Regions from separate parts of the Streptomyces sp. NPDC003042 genome, predicted to be linked through region 2. Evidence: predicted binding sites of a transcription regulator. Region 2 holds the regulator's gene; each other region holds the start of a gene.
The links. The regulator HrcA, encoded in region 2, represses chaperone genes, less so after heat shock. The targets are predictions, from matches to a motif close to TTNGCACTCNGNNNNNCNGAGTGCNAA.
Positions count from the first base shown of each region.

Region 1: a site for HrcA is predicted at 1,908-1,934, ahead of groES (co-chaperone GroES). Genes of this name have one in related genera too.
Region 3: a site for HrcA is predicted at 2,172-2,198, ahead of groL (chaperonin GroEL). Genes of this name have one in related genera too.

Region 1 covers NZ_JBSFTP010000128.1:5,713-11,108, reverse strand. Annotated here, with positions in the region: partial or broken gene ACWDYJ_RS34580 (DNA-binding protein) at 1-156, shown strand, start outside; gene ACWDYJ_RS34575 (FtsW/RodA/SpoVE family cell cycle protein) at 265-1,662, opposite strand; gene ACWDYJ_RS34570 (hypothetical protein) at 1,650-1,778, opposite strand; gene groES (co-chaperone GroES) at 2,078-2,386, shown strand; gene groL (chaperonin GroEL) at 2,525-4,153, shown strand; gene ACWDYJ_RS34555 (ester cyclase) at 4,249-4,947, opposite strand; gene ACWDYJ_RS34550 (SDR family NAD(P)-dependent oxidoreductase) at 5,023-5,396, opposite strand, start outside.
Region 2 covers NZ_JBSFTP010000098.1:18,523-23,918, reverse strand. Annotated here, with positions in the region: gene ACWDYJ_RS32220 (DUF3097 domain-containing protein) at 53-871, opposite strand; gene ACWDYJ_RS32215 (MBL fold metallo-hydrolase) at 900-1,631, opposite strand; gene hrcA (heat-inducible transcriptional repressor HrcA) at 1,791-2,807, shown strand; gene dnaJ (molecular chaperone DnaJ) at 2,808-3,950, shown strand; gene ACWDYJ_RS32200 (nitronate monooxygenase) at 4,128-5,219, shown strand; gene ACWDYJ_RS32195 (16S rRNA (uracil(1498)-N(3))-methyltransferase) at 5,216-5,396, shown strand, end outside.
Region 3 covers NZ_JBSFTP010000026.1:45,726-51,121, forward strand. Annotated here, with positions in the region: gene thrC (threonine synthase) at 1-1,095, shown strand, start outside; gene ACWDYJ_RS15785 (ubiquitin-like small modifier protein 1) at 1,136-1,414, shown strand; gene ACWDYJ_RS15790 (cold-shock protein) at 1,813-2,019, shown strand; gene groL (chaperonin GroEL) at 2,365-3,987, shown strand; gene ACWDYJ_RS15800 (phosphoribosylanthranilate isomerase) at 4,775-5,383, shown strand; gene ACWDYJ_RS15805 (helix-turn-helix domain-containing protein) at 5,380-5,396, opposite strand, start outside.

The DNA of each region.
Region 1 (5,396 bases), on a different contig from region 2:
CAGCCGGGGCGATCCGTTCACGGGCACGAGTACGCGATCGACGCAGCTGTGGCTGAGGCCGCGTTGCGGCAACGTCGTCCCGTCGTTCTGCTGACGTCTGATGTCGACGACATGACGAAGCTCTGTGGCGGGCGGGTGCGGATCGTCGGCGTCTGACGCCGGGGCGGCGGCCCGCCAGTCGCTGAACGTGGGCAGCGCGTAGCGATCCGGGGCCGGCCTCTGTCCGGCTGATGTGCCGCCGGCCGTCGGGAACCGGACGGATTCCTACCCCACCCGCACCACCGGAGTGATCGTCGTCTCCACCGGTCCGCGGGCGTCCGCCTCGCGTTGGCGTTCCGCGCTGTCGCTGATCCGGAGCAGCAGGGCGATCATGATCCAGTTGGCCAGGAGGGACGAGCCGCCCTTGGCCAGGAACGGCAGGGCCTTGCCGGTCAGGGGGATCAGCCCCGTGACGCCGCCCGCGACCACGAAGACCTGGAGGGCCAGCGCCGAGGCCAGGCCCACGGCCAGCAGCTTGCCGAAGGGGTCGCGCGCGGCCAGTGCCATGCGCAGCCCCCGCTGCACGAGGAGGGCGTACAGCAGCAGGACGGCCATGACGCCGGCCAGGCCGAGTTCCTCGCCCACCGTCGTCAGGATGAAGTCGCTGCGGCCCGCGAACTTGATCAGCTCGGGGTGTCCCATGCCCAGTCCCGTGCCCGAGATGCCGCCCGTGCCGAAGCTGAAGAGCGCCTGGGCCGACTGGTCCGAGGTCACCCCCGCCGGCCGGTTCTCCCAGTAGTACGACAGCGGTTCCAGCCAGGCCGCCACGCGCGCCTTGACGTGCGGTTCGGTCGAGCCCACCGCGAAGGCGCCCACCGCGGCCATGAGCAGGCCGCACACGATCCAGCTGGTGCGTTCAGTGGCCACGTAGAGCATCACCACGAAGACGCCGAAGAAGATCAGCGAGGTGCCGAGGTCGCGTTCGAAGACCAGTACCAGCATGGAGACGATCCACACCGTGACGATGGGGCCGAGCTGGCGCATGGGAGGCAGCCGGACGCCGAGGAACCTGCGGCCCGTCAGGGCCAGTGAATCCCGGTGGATGACGAGGTACCCGGCGAAGAAGACCGCGATCATGATCTTCACGAACTCGCCGGGCTGGAGCGAGAAGCCGAAGAGGATGATCCAGCGCTTCGCGCCGTAGGTGTCCGCGCCGAAGAACGCCGGTGCGATCAGCAGCACCAGGGCGACGGCCATCGTGATGTAGATGAAGCGCTGGAGCAGCCGGTGGTCGCGCAGCAGCGCCACCACCAGGATGCATGCGGCGACGCCGACCACCGTCCACAGCAGTTGTCCGGGCGCGTTGGGGTCGGCGTTGTACCGCTCGATGTATCCCTGGTCGAGCCGGTGCAGCAGGACCAGCCCGAGCCCGGTGAGCAGCATGGCGAGCGGGAAGACCAGCGGATCCGCGTACGGCGCGAAGCGGCGTACGCCCAGGTGGCCCACCAGTGACAGCAGGGTGAGGCTGATGGTGAAGTCGGTGAGGTTACGCGGCAGCTCGTCGTTCATCGCCAGCCCGGCGCCGGCATGGCCGAAAACGGCGATGCCGACGACCAGGACGAGCAGCAATGCTTCGGTACGGCGGCGGGCGCCCGACACCGTCAGGGGCCTCAGCCCCCGCACGGGATGCCGCCGCCGTCGATGCCCTTCTGCGGCTGCGGCTGCGGCTCCGGCTGCGGCGTCGGCTCCGGCGGCGGAGCGTGACCGATCTGCTCGGCAATCAGGCGCTTTATCTTCATATCGGCTATGACGTTGATGTGCTTCCCGCGGTTGCTTCTGAGCCCCGGATGCAGGGTCGCGGGTGACCCGGGGAACGGCCCCGGGAACGGCCCCGAGGGGTCTCGACGCGCAACGCCCGGGGGCGAGAATTGGCACTCCGCTTGACCGAGTGCTAATCACCGGAATAGTCTCGCACCTGGCACTCACCACTGGTGAGTGCCAACACAGCGACAGGCAGGTCCGGCACCCGCGACGACGGATCGACCTGGTCGCCACCTCAGACAGTTAACCCCGGATCTCCGAAGGGGGAGGTCGGATCGTGACGACCGCCAGCTCCAAGGTTGCCATCAAGCCGCTCGAGGACCGCATTGTGGTCCAGCCGCTCGACGCCGAGCAGACCACGGCCTCTGGCCTGGTCATCCCGGACACCGCGAAGGAGAAGCCCCAGGAGGGCGTCGTCCTCGCGGTCGGTCCGGGTCGCTTCGAGGACGGCCAGCGTCTTCCGCTGGACGTCAGCGTCGGCGACATCGTGCTGTACAGCAAGTACGGCGGCACCGAAGTGAAGTACAGCGGCGAGGAGTACCTCGTCCTCTCGGCTCGCGACGTGCTCGCGATCGTCGAGAAGTAATTCTCTTCTCCAGTATTGCTTTGAGCTACGCCCCTGGTCACCCTGCTGATGCCGGGCGGCGAGGGGCGTAGTTCGTTCTAGGCGGTGGAGGTCGCGGTGAGCGGCCGAGGATCGCAACGAGAGGACTGAACCGCTCCCATGCCGAAGATTCTGAAGTTCGACGAGGACGCCCGTCGCGCCCTCGAGCGCGGCGTCAACAAGCTTGCCGACACGGTGAAGGTGACGATCGGCCCCAAGGGCCGCAACGTCGTCATCGACAAGAAGTTCGGCGCGCCCACCATCACCAACGACGGTGTCACCATCGCCCGCGAGGTCGAGCTCGACGACCCGTACGAGAACCTGGGCGCTCAGCTCGTGAAGGAGGTGGCGACCAAGACCAACGACATCGCGGGTGACGGCACCACCACCGCCACCGTGCTGGCCCAGGCTCTGGTCCGCGAGGGTCTGCGCAACGTCGCCGCGGGTGCTTCCCCGGCCGCCCTGAAGAAGGGCATCGACGCCGCGGTCAAGGCCGTCTCCGAGGAGCTCCTCGCGACCGCCCGCCCGATCGAGGACAAGTCCGACATCGCCGCCGTGGCCGGGCTCTCCGCCCAGGACTCGCAGGTCGGCGAGCTCATCGCCGAGGCGATGGACAAGGTCGGCAAGGACGGCGTCATCACCGTCGAGGAGTCCAACGCCTTCGGCCTGGAGCTCGAGTTCACCGAGGGCATGGCCTTCGACAAGGGCTACCTGTCCCCGTACATGGTGACCGACCAGGAGCGTATGGAGGCCGTCCTCGACGACCCGTACATCCTGATCCACCAGGGCAAGATCGGCTCCATCCAGGACCTCCTGCCGCTGCTGGAGAAGGTCATCCAGGCGGGCAGCTCCAAGCCGCTGCTGATCATCGCCGAAGACGTCGAGGGCGAGGCGCTCTCCACCCTCGTCGTCAACAAGATCCGCGGCACCTTCAACGCGGTAGCCGTCAAGGCCCCCGGCTTCGGTGACCGCCGCAAGGCGATGCTCCAGGACATGGCCACCCTCACCGGTGCCACCGTCATCGCCGAGGAGGTCGGCCTCAAGCTCGACCAGGCCGGTCTGGACGTACTGGGTTCCGCCCGCCGCGTCACGATCTCCAAGGACCAGACCACCATCGTCGACGGCGGCGGCAACTCCGCCGACGTCGCGGGCCGTGTCAACCAGATCAAGGCCGAGATCGAGTCCACGGACTCCGACTGGGACCGCGAGAAGCTGCAGGAGCGGCTGGCGAAGCTCGCCGGCGGCGTCTGCGTCATCAAGGTCGGCGCCGCCACCGAGGTGGAGCTCAAGGAGAAGAAGCACCGCCTTGAGGACGCCATCTCGGCGACCCGCGCCGCGGTCGAGGAGGGCATCGTCTCCGGCGGTGGCTCCGCGCTCGTCCACGCCGTCAAGGTCCTCGAGGGCAACCTCGGCCTGACCGGCGACGAGGCCACCGGTGTCGCGGTCGTGCGCCGCGCCGCCGTCGAGCCGCTGCGCTGGATCGCGGAGAACGCCGGCCTCGAGGGCTACGTCATCACCGCGAAGGTGGCCGAGCTCGAGAAGGGCCAGGGCTTCAACGCCGCGACCGGCGAGTACGGCGACCTGGTCAAGGCCGGCGTCATCGACCCGGTCAAGGTCACCCGTTCCGCGCTGGAGAACGCCGCCTCCATCGCCTCCCTGCTGCTCACGACCGAGACCCTGGTCGTCGAGAAGCCGGCGGAGGACGAGGGCGACGCCGGTCACGGCCACGGTCACGGCCACAGCCACTGAGGCTCGCGCCCGAAGTGACGCGAAGGCCCCCGTCCCGCCGTTTCGTACGGCGGGACGGGGGCCTTCCCGTTGGTCGTGAGGGGTGAAGGGGCGGGTCACATCTCGATGACGCCCAGCTCCCGCATCACCTTCATGACGTCGTAGTGCCACCAGCCCTCGGCGATCTTGCCGTCCTTGCAGCGGAAGGTCGTCTGGCCGGTCGCGCTCACGTCCTTGCCGGTCGGCGCGACGCCCATGAAGTCACCCGTGTGCCGTGCGTTCCAGGTCCACAGGGTGGTGACGTAGTCGCCTTCGGCGATCTGGTGGTCCTTGGTGAAGCTCATCTCGAACGCGGACCGCCACATGTTCAGGTCCGCCATCAGCCCGTCGATGCCCTGGGCGTTGGGATCGGCCTGGAAGATGTCGTGGTCGACGTAGTCGGAGGCGAAGATCTCCTCGGCGACGGAGCGGTCCCCCGACATGGCCAGCTCGTCGAACATTCGGTCCACGACCAACTTGTTGAGGTTCTCGTCGCGGACCACGTCCAGGTTGGTGAAGGTCGGCATCCCCTCGCACAGCGACACCATCTCCTGGAACATCCTGTCCGTCTCCGGGAGATGAGAGTTCTTCATGGCCTCTTCGTGCGAGGGGAATTCGACCAACTCCACGTAGTGGTCCTCGGCCTCGCGGTCCTTGCCCACGATGCTGTGGGTCACCGTGCGCTTGCCCTGACTCTGCGAGACGTACCGGTCCAGCAGCTGGTTGAGGTCATCCTGCCGCCGGGTCCTGTAATCGATTATCTGTACGAATGTCATGGCGCCTCCCGGGACTTGGGTCGGACATATCCAGTTTAGGGAGATTGCACCCATTCGGCCGTGCTACCCGCCGGTTTACTGAGGCCCGTACTTGCGGCCAGTACGGGACGACACGCCGCCCAGCAGTCCGCGCGGGGTCAGCTTCACCACACCCATCAGCGCCTTGTACCGCGGGTCCGGGATCGACACGGTCTTGCCGCGCGCCAGGTCGGCCAAGGCCGCGGCCACCAGCTTGTCGGCGTCCAGCCACATCCAGCCGGGGATGTTGTCCGTGCCCATGCCGGCCCGTTCGTGGAACTCGGTCCGCACGAAACCGGGGCACAGGGCCATCAGCCGCACCCCGGACCCCGACAGGTCCTTCGCCGCGCCCTGGGTGAACTGCACGACCCAGGCCTTGCTGGCGCCGTAGGTGCCGCGCGGCACGAACGCGGCTACCGAGGCCACGTTGA
Region 2 (5,396 bases):
GTGGGTCCGGTGCGGCGCCGTTGCGGGGGGCTCTGCCCCCGGCCCCCGCGCCTCAAGCGCCGGCGTGGCCGGGTGAGGTCGTTACGTGGTCGATCAGGTGTTCCACGGCGCCCAGGAGGGTCGGTTCCAGGTCGCGGTACGACGTCACGCGCGACAGGATGTGCTGCCAGGCGGCGCCCGTGTTCTCCGGCCAGTCCAGGGCGCGGCAGATGCCCGTCTTCCAGTCCTGGCCGCGCGGGATCACCGGCCAGGCCGCGATGCCCAGGGCGGAGGGTTTCACCGCCTGCCAGACGTCCACGTACGGGTGGCCCACGATCAGGACGTCCGCCGAGGTCACCGAAGCCGCGATACGGGACTCCTTCGAGCCCGGCACCAGGTGGTCCACCAGGATGCCCAGGCGGGCGTCCGGGGCCGGGGCGAAGTCGGCCACGATGGCCGGGAGGTCGTCGATGCCCTCCAGGTACTCCACCACCACGCCCTCGATCCGCAGGTCGTCGCCCCAGACCCGCTCCACCAGCTCCGCGTCGTGGCGGCCCTCGACGTAGATCCGCCCCGCCCGGGCCACCCGCGCCCGCGCCCCCGGCACGGCGATCGAGCCCGAGGCGGTACGCAGGGCCGAGGTGGACGTACGCGCCGCGCGGACCAGCGTCACCACCGCGCCCTCCAGCAGGAACCCGCGCGGCTCCAGCGGGAACACCCGCCGCTTGCCGAAGCGGTCCTCCAACGTCACCGTGCCGGCCTCGCAGCCCACCACCGCGCCGCAGAAGTCCGTACCGGCCACCTCGACCACCAGCCCGGGATCCGCCGGCACCTCCGGTACGGCTTTGGCGCGCTTCCACTGCGGGGTCAGGTCGGGGGAGTACTCACGCATCCGGCCGACGATAGGAGAGCCGCCGGGATCACGCGTCCGACACGCCGAAACGGGCCGCCAGTGTGGCGCGTTGCGCACGGACGAAGTCGGCGGTGACCACCGCTCCGTGACCGGGCACGTACAGCGCGTCGTCCCCGCCCAGCGACAGCAGCCGGTCCAGCGCCGCCGGCCAGCGCCGCGGCACCGCGTCCGGGCCCGCCGACGGTTCGCCCGACTCCTCGACGAGGTCCCCGCAGAAGACCACCTCGCGCTCGCCGGGCACGAACACCGCCAGGTCGTACCGGGAGTGCCCGGGCCCCACGTTCGCCAGCAGCACCTGGACGCCGCCCAGCTCCAGCGTCCACTCGCCCGACACCAGGTGCTTCGGCGCCACCAGCAGGTCCGCCGCCTCGGCCGCCTCCGCGGCGGCCAGGCCGTGCCGTACGGCGTCCGCACGCAGCTCCTCGCGCCCGCCGGGAGCGGACAGCAGCCCGTCGAGCCCGACCGCCCCGTAGACCTCGGCGCCGGCGAAGGCGGATCCGCCCAGCACGTGGTCGAAATGTCCGTGGGTGAATGCGATATGGGTCACGCGGCGACCCGCCAGCCGCTCCGCCTCCGCCCGCACGCGCACGCCCTCCCGTACGGACGAACCCGGGTCGATCAGGAGGACGGACTCGTCCCCCACCACCAGTCCCACCGTGCAGTCCCACACCGGAAGACGGCTCCGTCCGGCCCGTCCGGTCAGCCGTTCCCAGCCCGCCTCTTCCCAACGCACGTCCATGCGGCGACGCTACCTTGACGGCCGCCCTTGCCCGGGGTGTACCGCCCGGCCGTACACTGACCGGGGGATCTCTGGCACTCGCCCGCGCAGAGTGCCAACGAAGCCCGAGTGAACGACCGACCGACGACCGACCTACCCGCATCCGGAGGTGTGTGCGCGATGCTCAGTGAACGCAGGCTCGAGGTGCTGCGCGCCATCGTCCAGGACTACGTGGGCACCGAGGAGCCGGTCGGCTCCAAGGCGCTCACCGAGCGGCACCGGCTCGGCGTCTCACCCGCCACCGTGCGCAACGACATGGCCGTGCTGGAGGAGGAGGGCTACATCGCCCAGCCCCACACCAGCGCCGGCCGGATCCCCACCGACAAGGGCTACCGCCTCTTCGTCGACAGGCTGGCGGGGGTCAAGCCGCTGTCGACGCCCGAGCGGCGGGCCATCCAGAACTTCCTCGACGGCGCCGTCGACCTCGACGACGTGGTCGGCCGTACGGTGCGGCTGCTCGCGCAGCTCACCCGGCAGGTCGCCGTCGTCCAGTACCCCTCGCTGACCCGCTCCACCGTCCGGCACGTCGAGCTGCTGTCGCTGGCCCCGGCCCGCCTGATGCTCGTACTGATCACGGACACCGGTCGGGTCGAGCAGCGGCTCGTCGACTGCCAGACCCCCTTCGGGGAGACCTCGCTGGCGGATCTGCGGGCGCGGCTCAACAGCCGGGTGGTCGGCCGTCGGTTCACCGATGTGCCGCCGCTCGTACAGGACCTTCCGGAGTCCTTCGAGACCGAGGACCGGGCGACGGTCACGGCCGTCCTCGCGACCCTTCTCGAAACGCTGGAGGAGGAGGCGGAGGAGCGGCTGGTGATCGGCGGCACCGCCAACCTCACTCGCTTCGGACATGATTTTCCCTTGACGATCAGGCCGGTGCTCGAAGCGCTGGAGGAGCACGTGGTGCTCCTCAAGCTGCTGGGCGAGGCCAGTGAGTCGGGGATGGCCGTACGGATCGGGCACGAGAACGCCTACGAGGGGCTCAACTCCACGTCCGTCGTCTCCGTCGGCTACGGTTCGGGCGGCGAAGCAGTCGCCAAACTCGGCGTGGTCGGACCGACCCGCATGGACTACCCCGGAACGATGGGAGCGGTACGCGCAGTGGCACGTTACGTCGGACAGATCCTGGCGGAGTCGTAAGTGGCCACGGACTACTACGCCGTACTCGGCGTGCGCCGCGACGCATCCCAGGATGAGATCAAGAAGGCATTCCGGCGGCTCGCCCGCGAGCTGCACCCGGATGTGAACCCCGATCCCAAGACGCAAGAGCGTTTCAAGGAGATCAACGCGGCGTACGAGGTGCTCTCGGACCCGCAGAAGAAGCAGGTCTTCGACCTCGGCGGCGACCCGCTGTCCTCCTCGGGCGGCGGCGGCGGTGGCGCGGGCGGCTTCGGGGCCGGCGGCTTCGGCAACTTCTCCGACATCATGGACGCCTTCTTCGGCCAGTCCTCGCAGCGCGGCCCGCGCTCGCGGACCCGCCGAGGCCAGGACGCCATGATCCGCCTGGACCTGGAGCTGGACGAGGCGGCCTTCGGGACGACCAAGGACCTCCAGGTCGACACGGCCATCGTCTGCACCACCTGCTCCGGTGAGGGCGCCGCTCCCGGCACCTCGGCGCAGACGTGTGACATGTGTCGCGGCCGCGGTGAGGTCTCGCAGGTCACCCGGTCCTTCCTGGGCCAGGTCATGACCTCGCGGCCCTGCCCGCAGTGCCAGGGCTTCGGCACCGTGGTCCCCACCCCGTGCCCCGAGTGCGCGGGCGACGGCCGGGTCCGCTCCCGCCGAAGCCTGACGGTCAAGATCCCCGCCGGTGTCGAGAACGGCACCCGGATCCAGCTCGCGGGCGAGGGCGAGGTCGGCCCCGGCGGCGGCCCCGCCGGCGACCTGTACGTGGAGATCCACGAGCTGCCGCACCCGACCTTCCAGCGGCGCGGCGACGACCTGCACTGCACGGTCACCATCCCGATGACGGCGGCGTCCCTGGGCACCAAGTGCCCGCTGGAGACGCTCGACGGCATGGAGGAGATCGACATCCGGCCCGGCACCCAGTCCGGCCAGTCCATCCCGCTGCACGGGCGCGGCGTCACGCACCTGCGCGGTGGCGGGCGCGGTGACCTCGTCGTCCACGTCGAGGTCACCACCCCGAGCAAGCTGGACGCCCAGCAGGAGGACCTGCTGCGCCAGCTGGCGAAGCTGCGCGGCGAGGAGCGGCCCCTGGGCCAGTTCGCGCCGGGCCAGCAGGGCCTGTTCAGCCGGCTGAAGGACGCGTTCAACGGCCGCTGACCGGCCCGCTGTACCGCGTAGGAGCCCGGTCCGGGGACGCCCCGGACCGGGCTCCTCGCTGTCGCGGGGCGCCCCGGGTAGCCGGCGCAGGGGCGGCGGGAAGGCGGCGGGAAGCGGACTATGCCAGGCGAATGCCGTGATTCGGTCCGGTGAGCGGGACATGGCACGATGCAGTCCATGTCCAGCGCACTGAACGGTCTCTACCAGTACCCGATCGTGCAGGCTCCCATGGCGGGCGGCGGCTCGTGTCCCCCGCTGGCCGCCGCCGTGTGCGAGGCGGGCGGGCTGGGCTTCCTGGCCGGCGGCTACAAGACCGCCGACGGCATGTACCAGGAGATCAAACGGACGCGCGGACTCACCCGGCGCCCCTTCGGCGTGAACCTCTTCATGCCGCAGACCGGTTACGTCGACCGCGCCGCGGTCGAGGCGTACCGGGGGCAGCTGGCCGGCGAGGCCGGCTGGTACGAGGTCTCGCTCGCCGAAGAGGACATCATCGGCACCAGCGACGACGGCTACGACGCGAAGCTCGCCATCCTCCTGGACGATCCCGTCGCGGCGGTCTCCTTCACCTTCGGCTGTCCCGCGCCCGAGGTGTTCACCCGCCTGCGCAAGGCCGGTACGTACGGCATCGTCACGGTGACCTCGGTCGACGAGGCCCGCGCCGCACAGGCGGCCGGCGCCGACGCCGTCTGCGTCCAGGGCGTCGAGGCGGGTGGCCACCAGGGCACCCACCGCGACGACGAGGAGACCGACGGTACGGCCGGCGTCGGCCTGCTCGCGCTGGTGGCGCAGGTACGCGAAGCCGTGGCCCTGCCGATCATCGCCACGGGCGGCCTGATGCGCGGCGCGCAGATCGCGGCGCTGCTCGCGGCGGGAGCGGAGGCGGCGCAGCTCGGAACGGCCTTCCTGCCCTGCCCGGAATCGGGCGCGCACCCGCTGCACAAGAAGGCCCTGACGGACCCGCTGTTCCCCCACACGGAACTCACGCGGGCCTTCTCCGGACGCCCCGCACGCGGGCTCGTCAACCGCTTCATGCGGGAACACGGACCGTACGCCCCGGCCGCCTACCCCCAGGTCCACCACCTGACCTCGGAGCTGCGCAGGGCGGCCGCCGCCGCCGGGGACCCGCAGGGCATGGCCCTGTGGGCCGGGCAGGGGCACCGGCTGGCGCGGGTGCTGCCGGCGGGGGAGCTGGTGGAGGTGCTGGCGGCCGAACTGGCCCAGGCGCAGAGTGCGTTGAAGGTGTTGCAGATGAGGAGAGCGTCATGACGGCCCCCGTGTTCGTGGTCGAAGAGGTCCCCGCGGGGCCGGAGTTCGTGCTGGACGGGCCCGAAGGCCGGCACGCGGTGTCGGTGAAGCGGCTGAACCCGGGCGAGGAAGTCGTCCTCACGGACGGCCGGGGCACCTGGGCGCAGGCCGTCGTGAAGGCGGCCGAGGGCAAGGACC
Region 3 (5,396 bases), on a different contig from region 2:
GAGGCCGGCCCGGACAACATCTGGCGTTACGCGCCGCTGCTGCCCGTCCCCGCCGACGTCGCCTCGAAGCCCAGCCTGAACCCCGGCTTCACCAAGCTCGTGGACGCGCAGAACCTGGCCAAGGAACTCGGCGTCACCGGCAAGCTCTACGTCAAGGACGACTCCGGCAACCCGACGCACTCCTTCAAGGACCGCGTCGTGGCCATCGCCGTCGAGGCCGCCCGCGCCTTCGGCTTCACCACCCTGTCCTGCTCCTCCACCGGCAACCTGGCCGGCGCCGTCGGCGCCGCGGCCGCCCGCGCCGGCTTCCGCTCCTGCGTGTTCATCCCGCACGACCTGGAGCAGGGCAAGGTCGTCATGGCCGGTGTCTACGGTGGCGACCTGGTCGGCATCGAGGGCAACTACGACGACGTCAACCGCTTCTGCTCCGAGCTCATCGGCGACCCGCTGGGCGAGGGCTGGGGCTTCGTCAACGTCAACCTGCGGCCGTACTACGGCGAGGGCTCCAAGACCCTGGCGTACGAGATCTGCGAGCAGCTCGGCTGGCAGCTGCCCGACCAGATCGTCATCCCGATCGCGTCAGGCTCCCAGCTGACGAAGATCGACAAGGGTCTGCAGGAGCTCATCAAGCTCGGCCTGGTCGAGGACAAGCCGTACAAGATCTTCGGCGCCCAGGCCGAGGGCTGCTCCCCGGTGTCGACCGCCTTCAAGGCCGGTCACGACGTGGTCCGCCCGCAGAAGCCGGACACCATCGCCAAGTCGCTGGCCATCGGCAACCCGGCGGACGGCCCGTACGTCCTGGACATCGCCCGCCGCACCGGCGGCTACGTCGAGGACGTGAACGACACTCAGGTCGTCGAGGCCATCAAGATCCTGGCGCAGGCCGAGGGTATCTTCGCCGAGACCGCGGGCGGCGTGACCGTCGGCGTGACGAAGAAGCTCATCGAGAACGGTCAGCTCGACCCGACGCTGACCACCGTGATCCTGAACACCGGCGACGGCCTGAAGACCCTGGAGGCGGTGGCCTCGGACAGCGGCCAGACCGCCACCATCCGCCCGAGCCTGGACGCGTTCCGCGCCGCCGGCCTGGTCTGACCCTCCTCTCCTCCCCCGCATCCGGAAAGGCAGTAGCGCCATGAGCGTCAACGTCCGCATCCCCACCATCCTGCGCACCTACACCGGCGGCAAGGCCGAGGTCTCCGCCGACGGCGCCACCCTGGCCGAGGTCATCGAGTCCCTGGAGAAGAGCCACCCGGGGATCGCCGCGCGCGTCCTCGACGACCAGGGCAAGCTGCGCCGCTTCGTCAACGTCTACGTCAACGACGACGACGTGCGCTTCGAGAGCGGGCTGCAGACGGAGACGCCCAACGGCGCAGGCGTCTCGATCATCCCGGCCGTCGCAGGCGGCTGCTGATCATCGGTCGGTCGCACGACAGAATCTGAATTGCCCCCTCCGCTAATAAGCGGAGGGGGCAATTCTGCTTGATTGGGCGCGGTAGGGTTGGGGAAGTCCCCTCCGCTGTTCTTGCCCGCCGCATATGAGCGGGCCGCCGGAGGGTTGACATTGAGTCAACATGCACGCGCGCTTTGGGCCTTTGGCGCGGATTGTCGGGCCCGAGTTGCCCTGGAATATGACAAATTTTCACTCTATTTCAATGTTTTCGCGTGTCCGGAATTCTCGTCGGAATGACCTGTTGCAGACAGCACCGGTGCGGATACATTCAGCCGCGGTCGAGGCGTTCCGGCGCGAGTTTCTGACCCGGGTCCGCGAAGTGCGGTCCTGCGCAGGGGCCAGTAATAGGGGAGTTAGGCATGGCTCAGGGCACCGTCAAGTGGTTCAACGCGGAGAAGGGCTACGGCTTCATCGCGGTCGACGGTGGCGCGGATGTGTTCGTCCACTACAGCGCCATCCAGATGGACGGGTACCGCACCCTTGAAGAGGGTCAGCGGGTCGAGTTCGAGATCTCGCAGGGCCAGAAGGGCCCGCAGGCGGACATGGTCAAGCTCGCGGCCGGCTGAGTCCAAGCGCGATCGACCACCGACGCTTACACACACGAGGGGCCCACATCCTGGACACGGGATGCGGGCCCCTCGTGCGTGCCCGACCGCCCCGCGACCCGTCTCGCGTCTGCCATCCGACCGCATGTTCACGCCGGGATCGGCCCAAGCCGCTTGCACTCGTGGGGGTCGAGTGCTAATCATTGGCGTTAGCACTCTCCGGGTGAGAGTGCTACTAAGACTGAGGACCGGGTCGGTGAGGCCCGCAGGATCCGACGGGAAGGAACCGCCGGATCCGCAGGCCGTCCGTCGCGGGCGCGGGCGCGGTCCGGAGCAATCCACCGCTGTCCGGGAGGACCACTTCAGATGGCCAAGATCATTGCGTTCAACGAGGAGGCCCGGCGCGGTCTCGAGCGTGGGATGAACCAGCTCGCCGACGCCGTCAAGGTCACCCTTGGCCCCAAGGGTCGCAACGTCGTCCTTGAGAAGAAGTGGGGCGCCCCCACGATCACCAACGATGGTGTCTCCATCGCCAAGGAGATCGAGCTCGAGGACCCGTACGAGAAGATCGGCGCCGAGCTGGTCAAGGAAGTCGCCAAGAAGACGGACGACGTCGCCGGCGACGGTACGACCACCGCGACCGTGCTGGCCCAGGCGCTCGTCCGCGAGGGCCTGCGCAACGTAGCCGCCGGCGCCAACCCGATGGCCCTCAAGCGTGGTATCGAGAAGGCCGTCGAGGCCGTCTCCGCCGCCCTGCTCGCCCAGGCCAAGGATGTCGAGACCAAGGAGCAGATCGCTTCCACGGCCTCCATCTCCGCCGCCGACACCCAGATCGGCGAGCTCATCGCCGAGGCCATGGACAAGGTCGGCAAGGAAGGCGTCATCACCGTCGAGGAGTCCCAGACCTTCGGTCTGGAGCTGGAACTCACCGAGGGTATGCGCTTCGACAAGGGCTACATCTCGGCGTACTTCGCCACCGACATGGAGCGCATGGAGTCGTCCCTCGACGACCCGTACATCCTGATCGTCAACTCCAAGATCGGCTCGGTCAAGGACCTGCTGCCGCTCCTGGAGAAGGTCATGCAGTCCGGCAAGCCGCTGCTGATCATCGCCGAGGACGTCGAGGGCGAGGCCCTGTCGACCCTGGTCGTCAACAAGATCCGCGGCACCTTCAAGTCCGTCGCCGTCAAGGCTCCGGGCTTCGGCGACCGCCGCAAGGCCATGCTCGGTGACATCGCCATCCTCACGGGCGGCACCGTCATCTCCGAGGAGGTCGGCCTCAAGCTGGAGAACGCCGGTCTCGACCTGCTCGGCCGCGCCCGCAAGGTCGTCATCACCAAGGACGAGACCACCATCGTCGACGGCTCCGGCGACAGCGACCAGGTCCAGGGTCGCGTCAACCAGATCCGCGCCGAGATCGAGAACTCCGACTCGGACTACGACCGCGAGAAGCTCCAGGAGCGCCTCGCGAAGCTGGCCGGCGGCGTGGCCGTCATCAAGGCCGGCGCCGCGACCGAGGTGGAGCTCAAGGAGCGCAAGCACCGCATCGAGGACGCCGTTCGCAACGCGAAGGCGGCCGTCGAGGAGGGCATCGTCGCCGGTGGCGGCGTGGCCCTGCTCCAGGCCTCCTCGGTCTTCGAGAAGCTCGACCTGTCGGGTGACGAGGCGACCGGCGCGAACGCCGTCAAGCTCGCCCTGGAGGCTCCGCTCAAGCAGATCGCCGTCAACGGTGGTCTCGAGGGTGGCGTCGTCGTCGAGAAGGTGCGCAACCTTCCGATCGGCCACGGCCTGAACGCCGCGACCGGCGAGTACGTCGACATGATCGCCGAGGGCATCATCGACCCGGCGAAGGTCACGCGCTCTGCCCTGCAGAACGCCGCGTCCATCGCCGCGCTGTTCCTGACGACCGAGGCCGTCATCGCCGACAAGCCCGAGAAGGCCGGCGCCGGCGCGCCGGGCGGGATGCCGGGCGGTGACATGGACTTCTGATCGACCTCGGCTTCGGCCACCGGTTGATCGGCTGTTCTCGAACGAGGGCGGCATCCCCTGCGGGGGGTGCCGCCCTCGGGCGTTTCAGAACGAGGTGTCGAGCGTGAAGTCGAACGGCGCGGGGATGGGCAGGGCCTCTCCGAGGGCCACGGTTTTGCGCGAGTGGTATCCGTGGGGCGAGGGATCGGAGAAGACCGTGATCTCCGAGTCCTGCGTGTCGACGACCGGTAGACGGGGACCACTCGGCCGTACACGTCCAGCTTCTCGTTCCAGTCCGCGTCCTTGGTCGACACGGAGGTGAACTCGGCGACCAGAGACAGGGCCGCCCCGTCTGCGTGACGGCCTTCCTCATCGAAGGCCGATTCGTCCGCGACGAAGAGGTCGGGCCCGTAGCCGCGCTCCGCTGCCGGGAACCGGAAGAGGACGGGTGCGATCTCCGCGATGTGCCCCTCGGGGGCGTGGGCCTGGAGCTGCGCGCAGTGCACGCATGCGACGTACGTAGCGCAGCTCGGACCACGGTGACACGACGATCTCCCCCGGATGAGCTCGGCCTTGAAGCCGTCTGGCGTGTCCATCTCTGCGACAGTGCGCAGGAGGCTTTCGAATGTGGGCGGCGACAGGTCTTCTACCGATGTGGTCCGCTCGGCCATGATCGTCACCGTCGTCCTCAGGATGGCGTGCTGTGCGGTGAATGCGTGCCTCACCCCAGGCTAGTGGCGCGCTGACCACCGTGCCCGGTCCTCGGGACGGGCCGCCGCCGGTCGGGCGGTTCTGGTTGACTCGGGGCATGAGCAGAAGCGGCGCACGTTTCGTCAAGATCTGCGGCCTGCGGACACCCCACGACGTCGAGGTGGCCGTCGAGGCCGGGGCCGACGCCGTCGGGTTCGTCTTCGCGCCCGGCAGCCCCCGTACGGTCGACGCCGCCACGGCGCGCGCGATTGCCGCGCTGGTGCCGGACGCGGTCCTGACCGTCGGGGTGTTCCGGGGGCAGTCCGTCGAGGAGGTCCGGCGGCTCACCGAGGACAGCGGCGTGCGCGGTGTGCAGCTCCACGGGGACGAGGGTCCCGAGTACTACGAGGCCCTGCGCGCCGCCGGCCGCACGCTGCTGCGGGCCACCGCCGAACGGGTGCGGCGCTGCGGCGAGTACGGCGAGGACCTGCTGCTCCTCGACGCCCCCGACCCCGGCTCCGGCAAGCCGTGGAACTGGGGCTCGGCGGACTTCACCGCCCCCGAGGGCCACTGGCTCCTGGCGGGCGGCCTGAACCCGGCCAACGTCCGGGAGGCGCTCGTGGCCACGGGCGCGTGGGGCGTGGACGTCTCCAGCGGCGTCGAACGCGAACGCGGCGTGAAGTCCCCGGAGCTCATCCGCGCCTTCATCGCGGCGGCGCGCGGCTAGGCGGCGGGCAGCC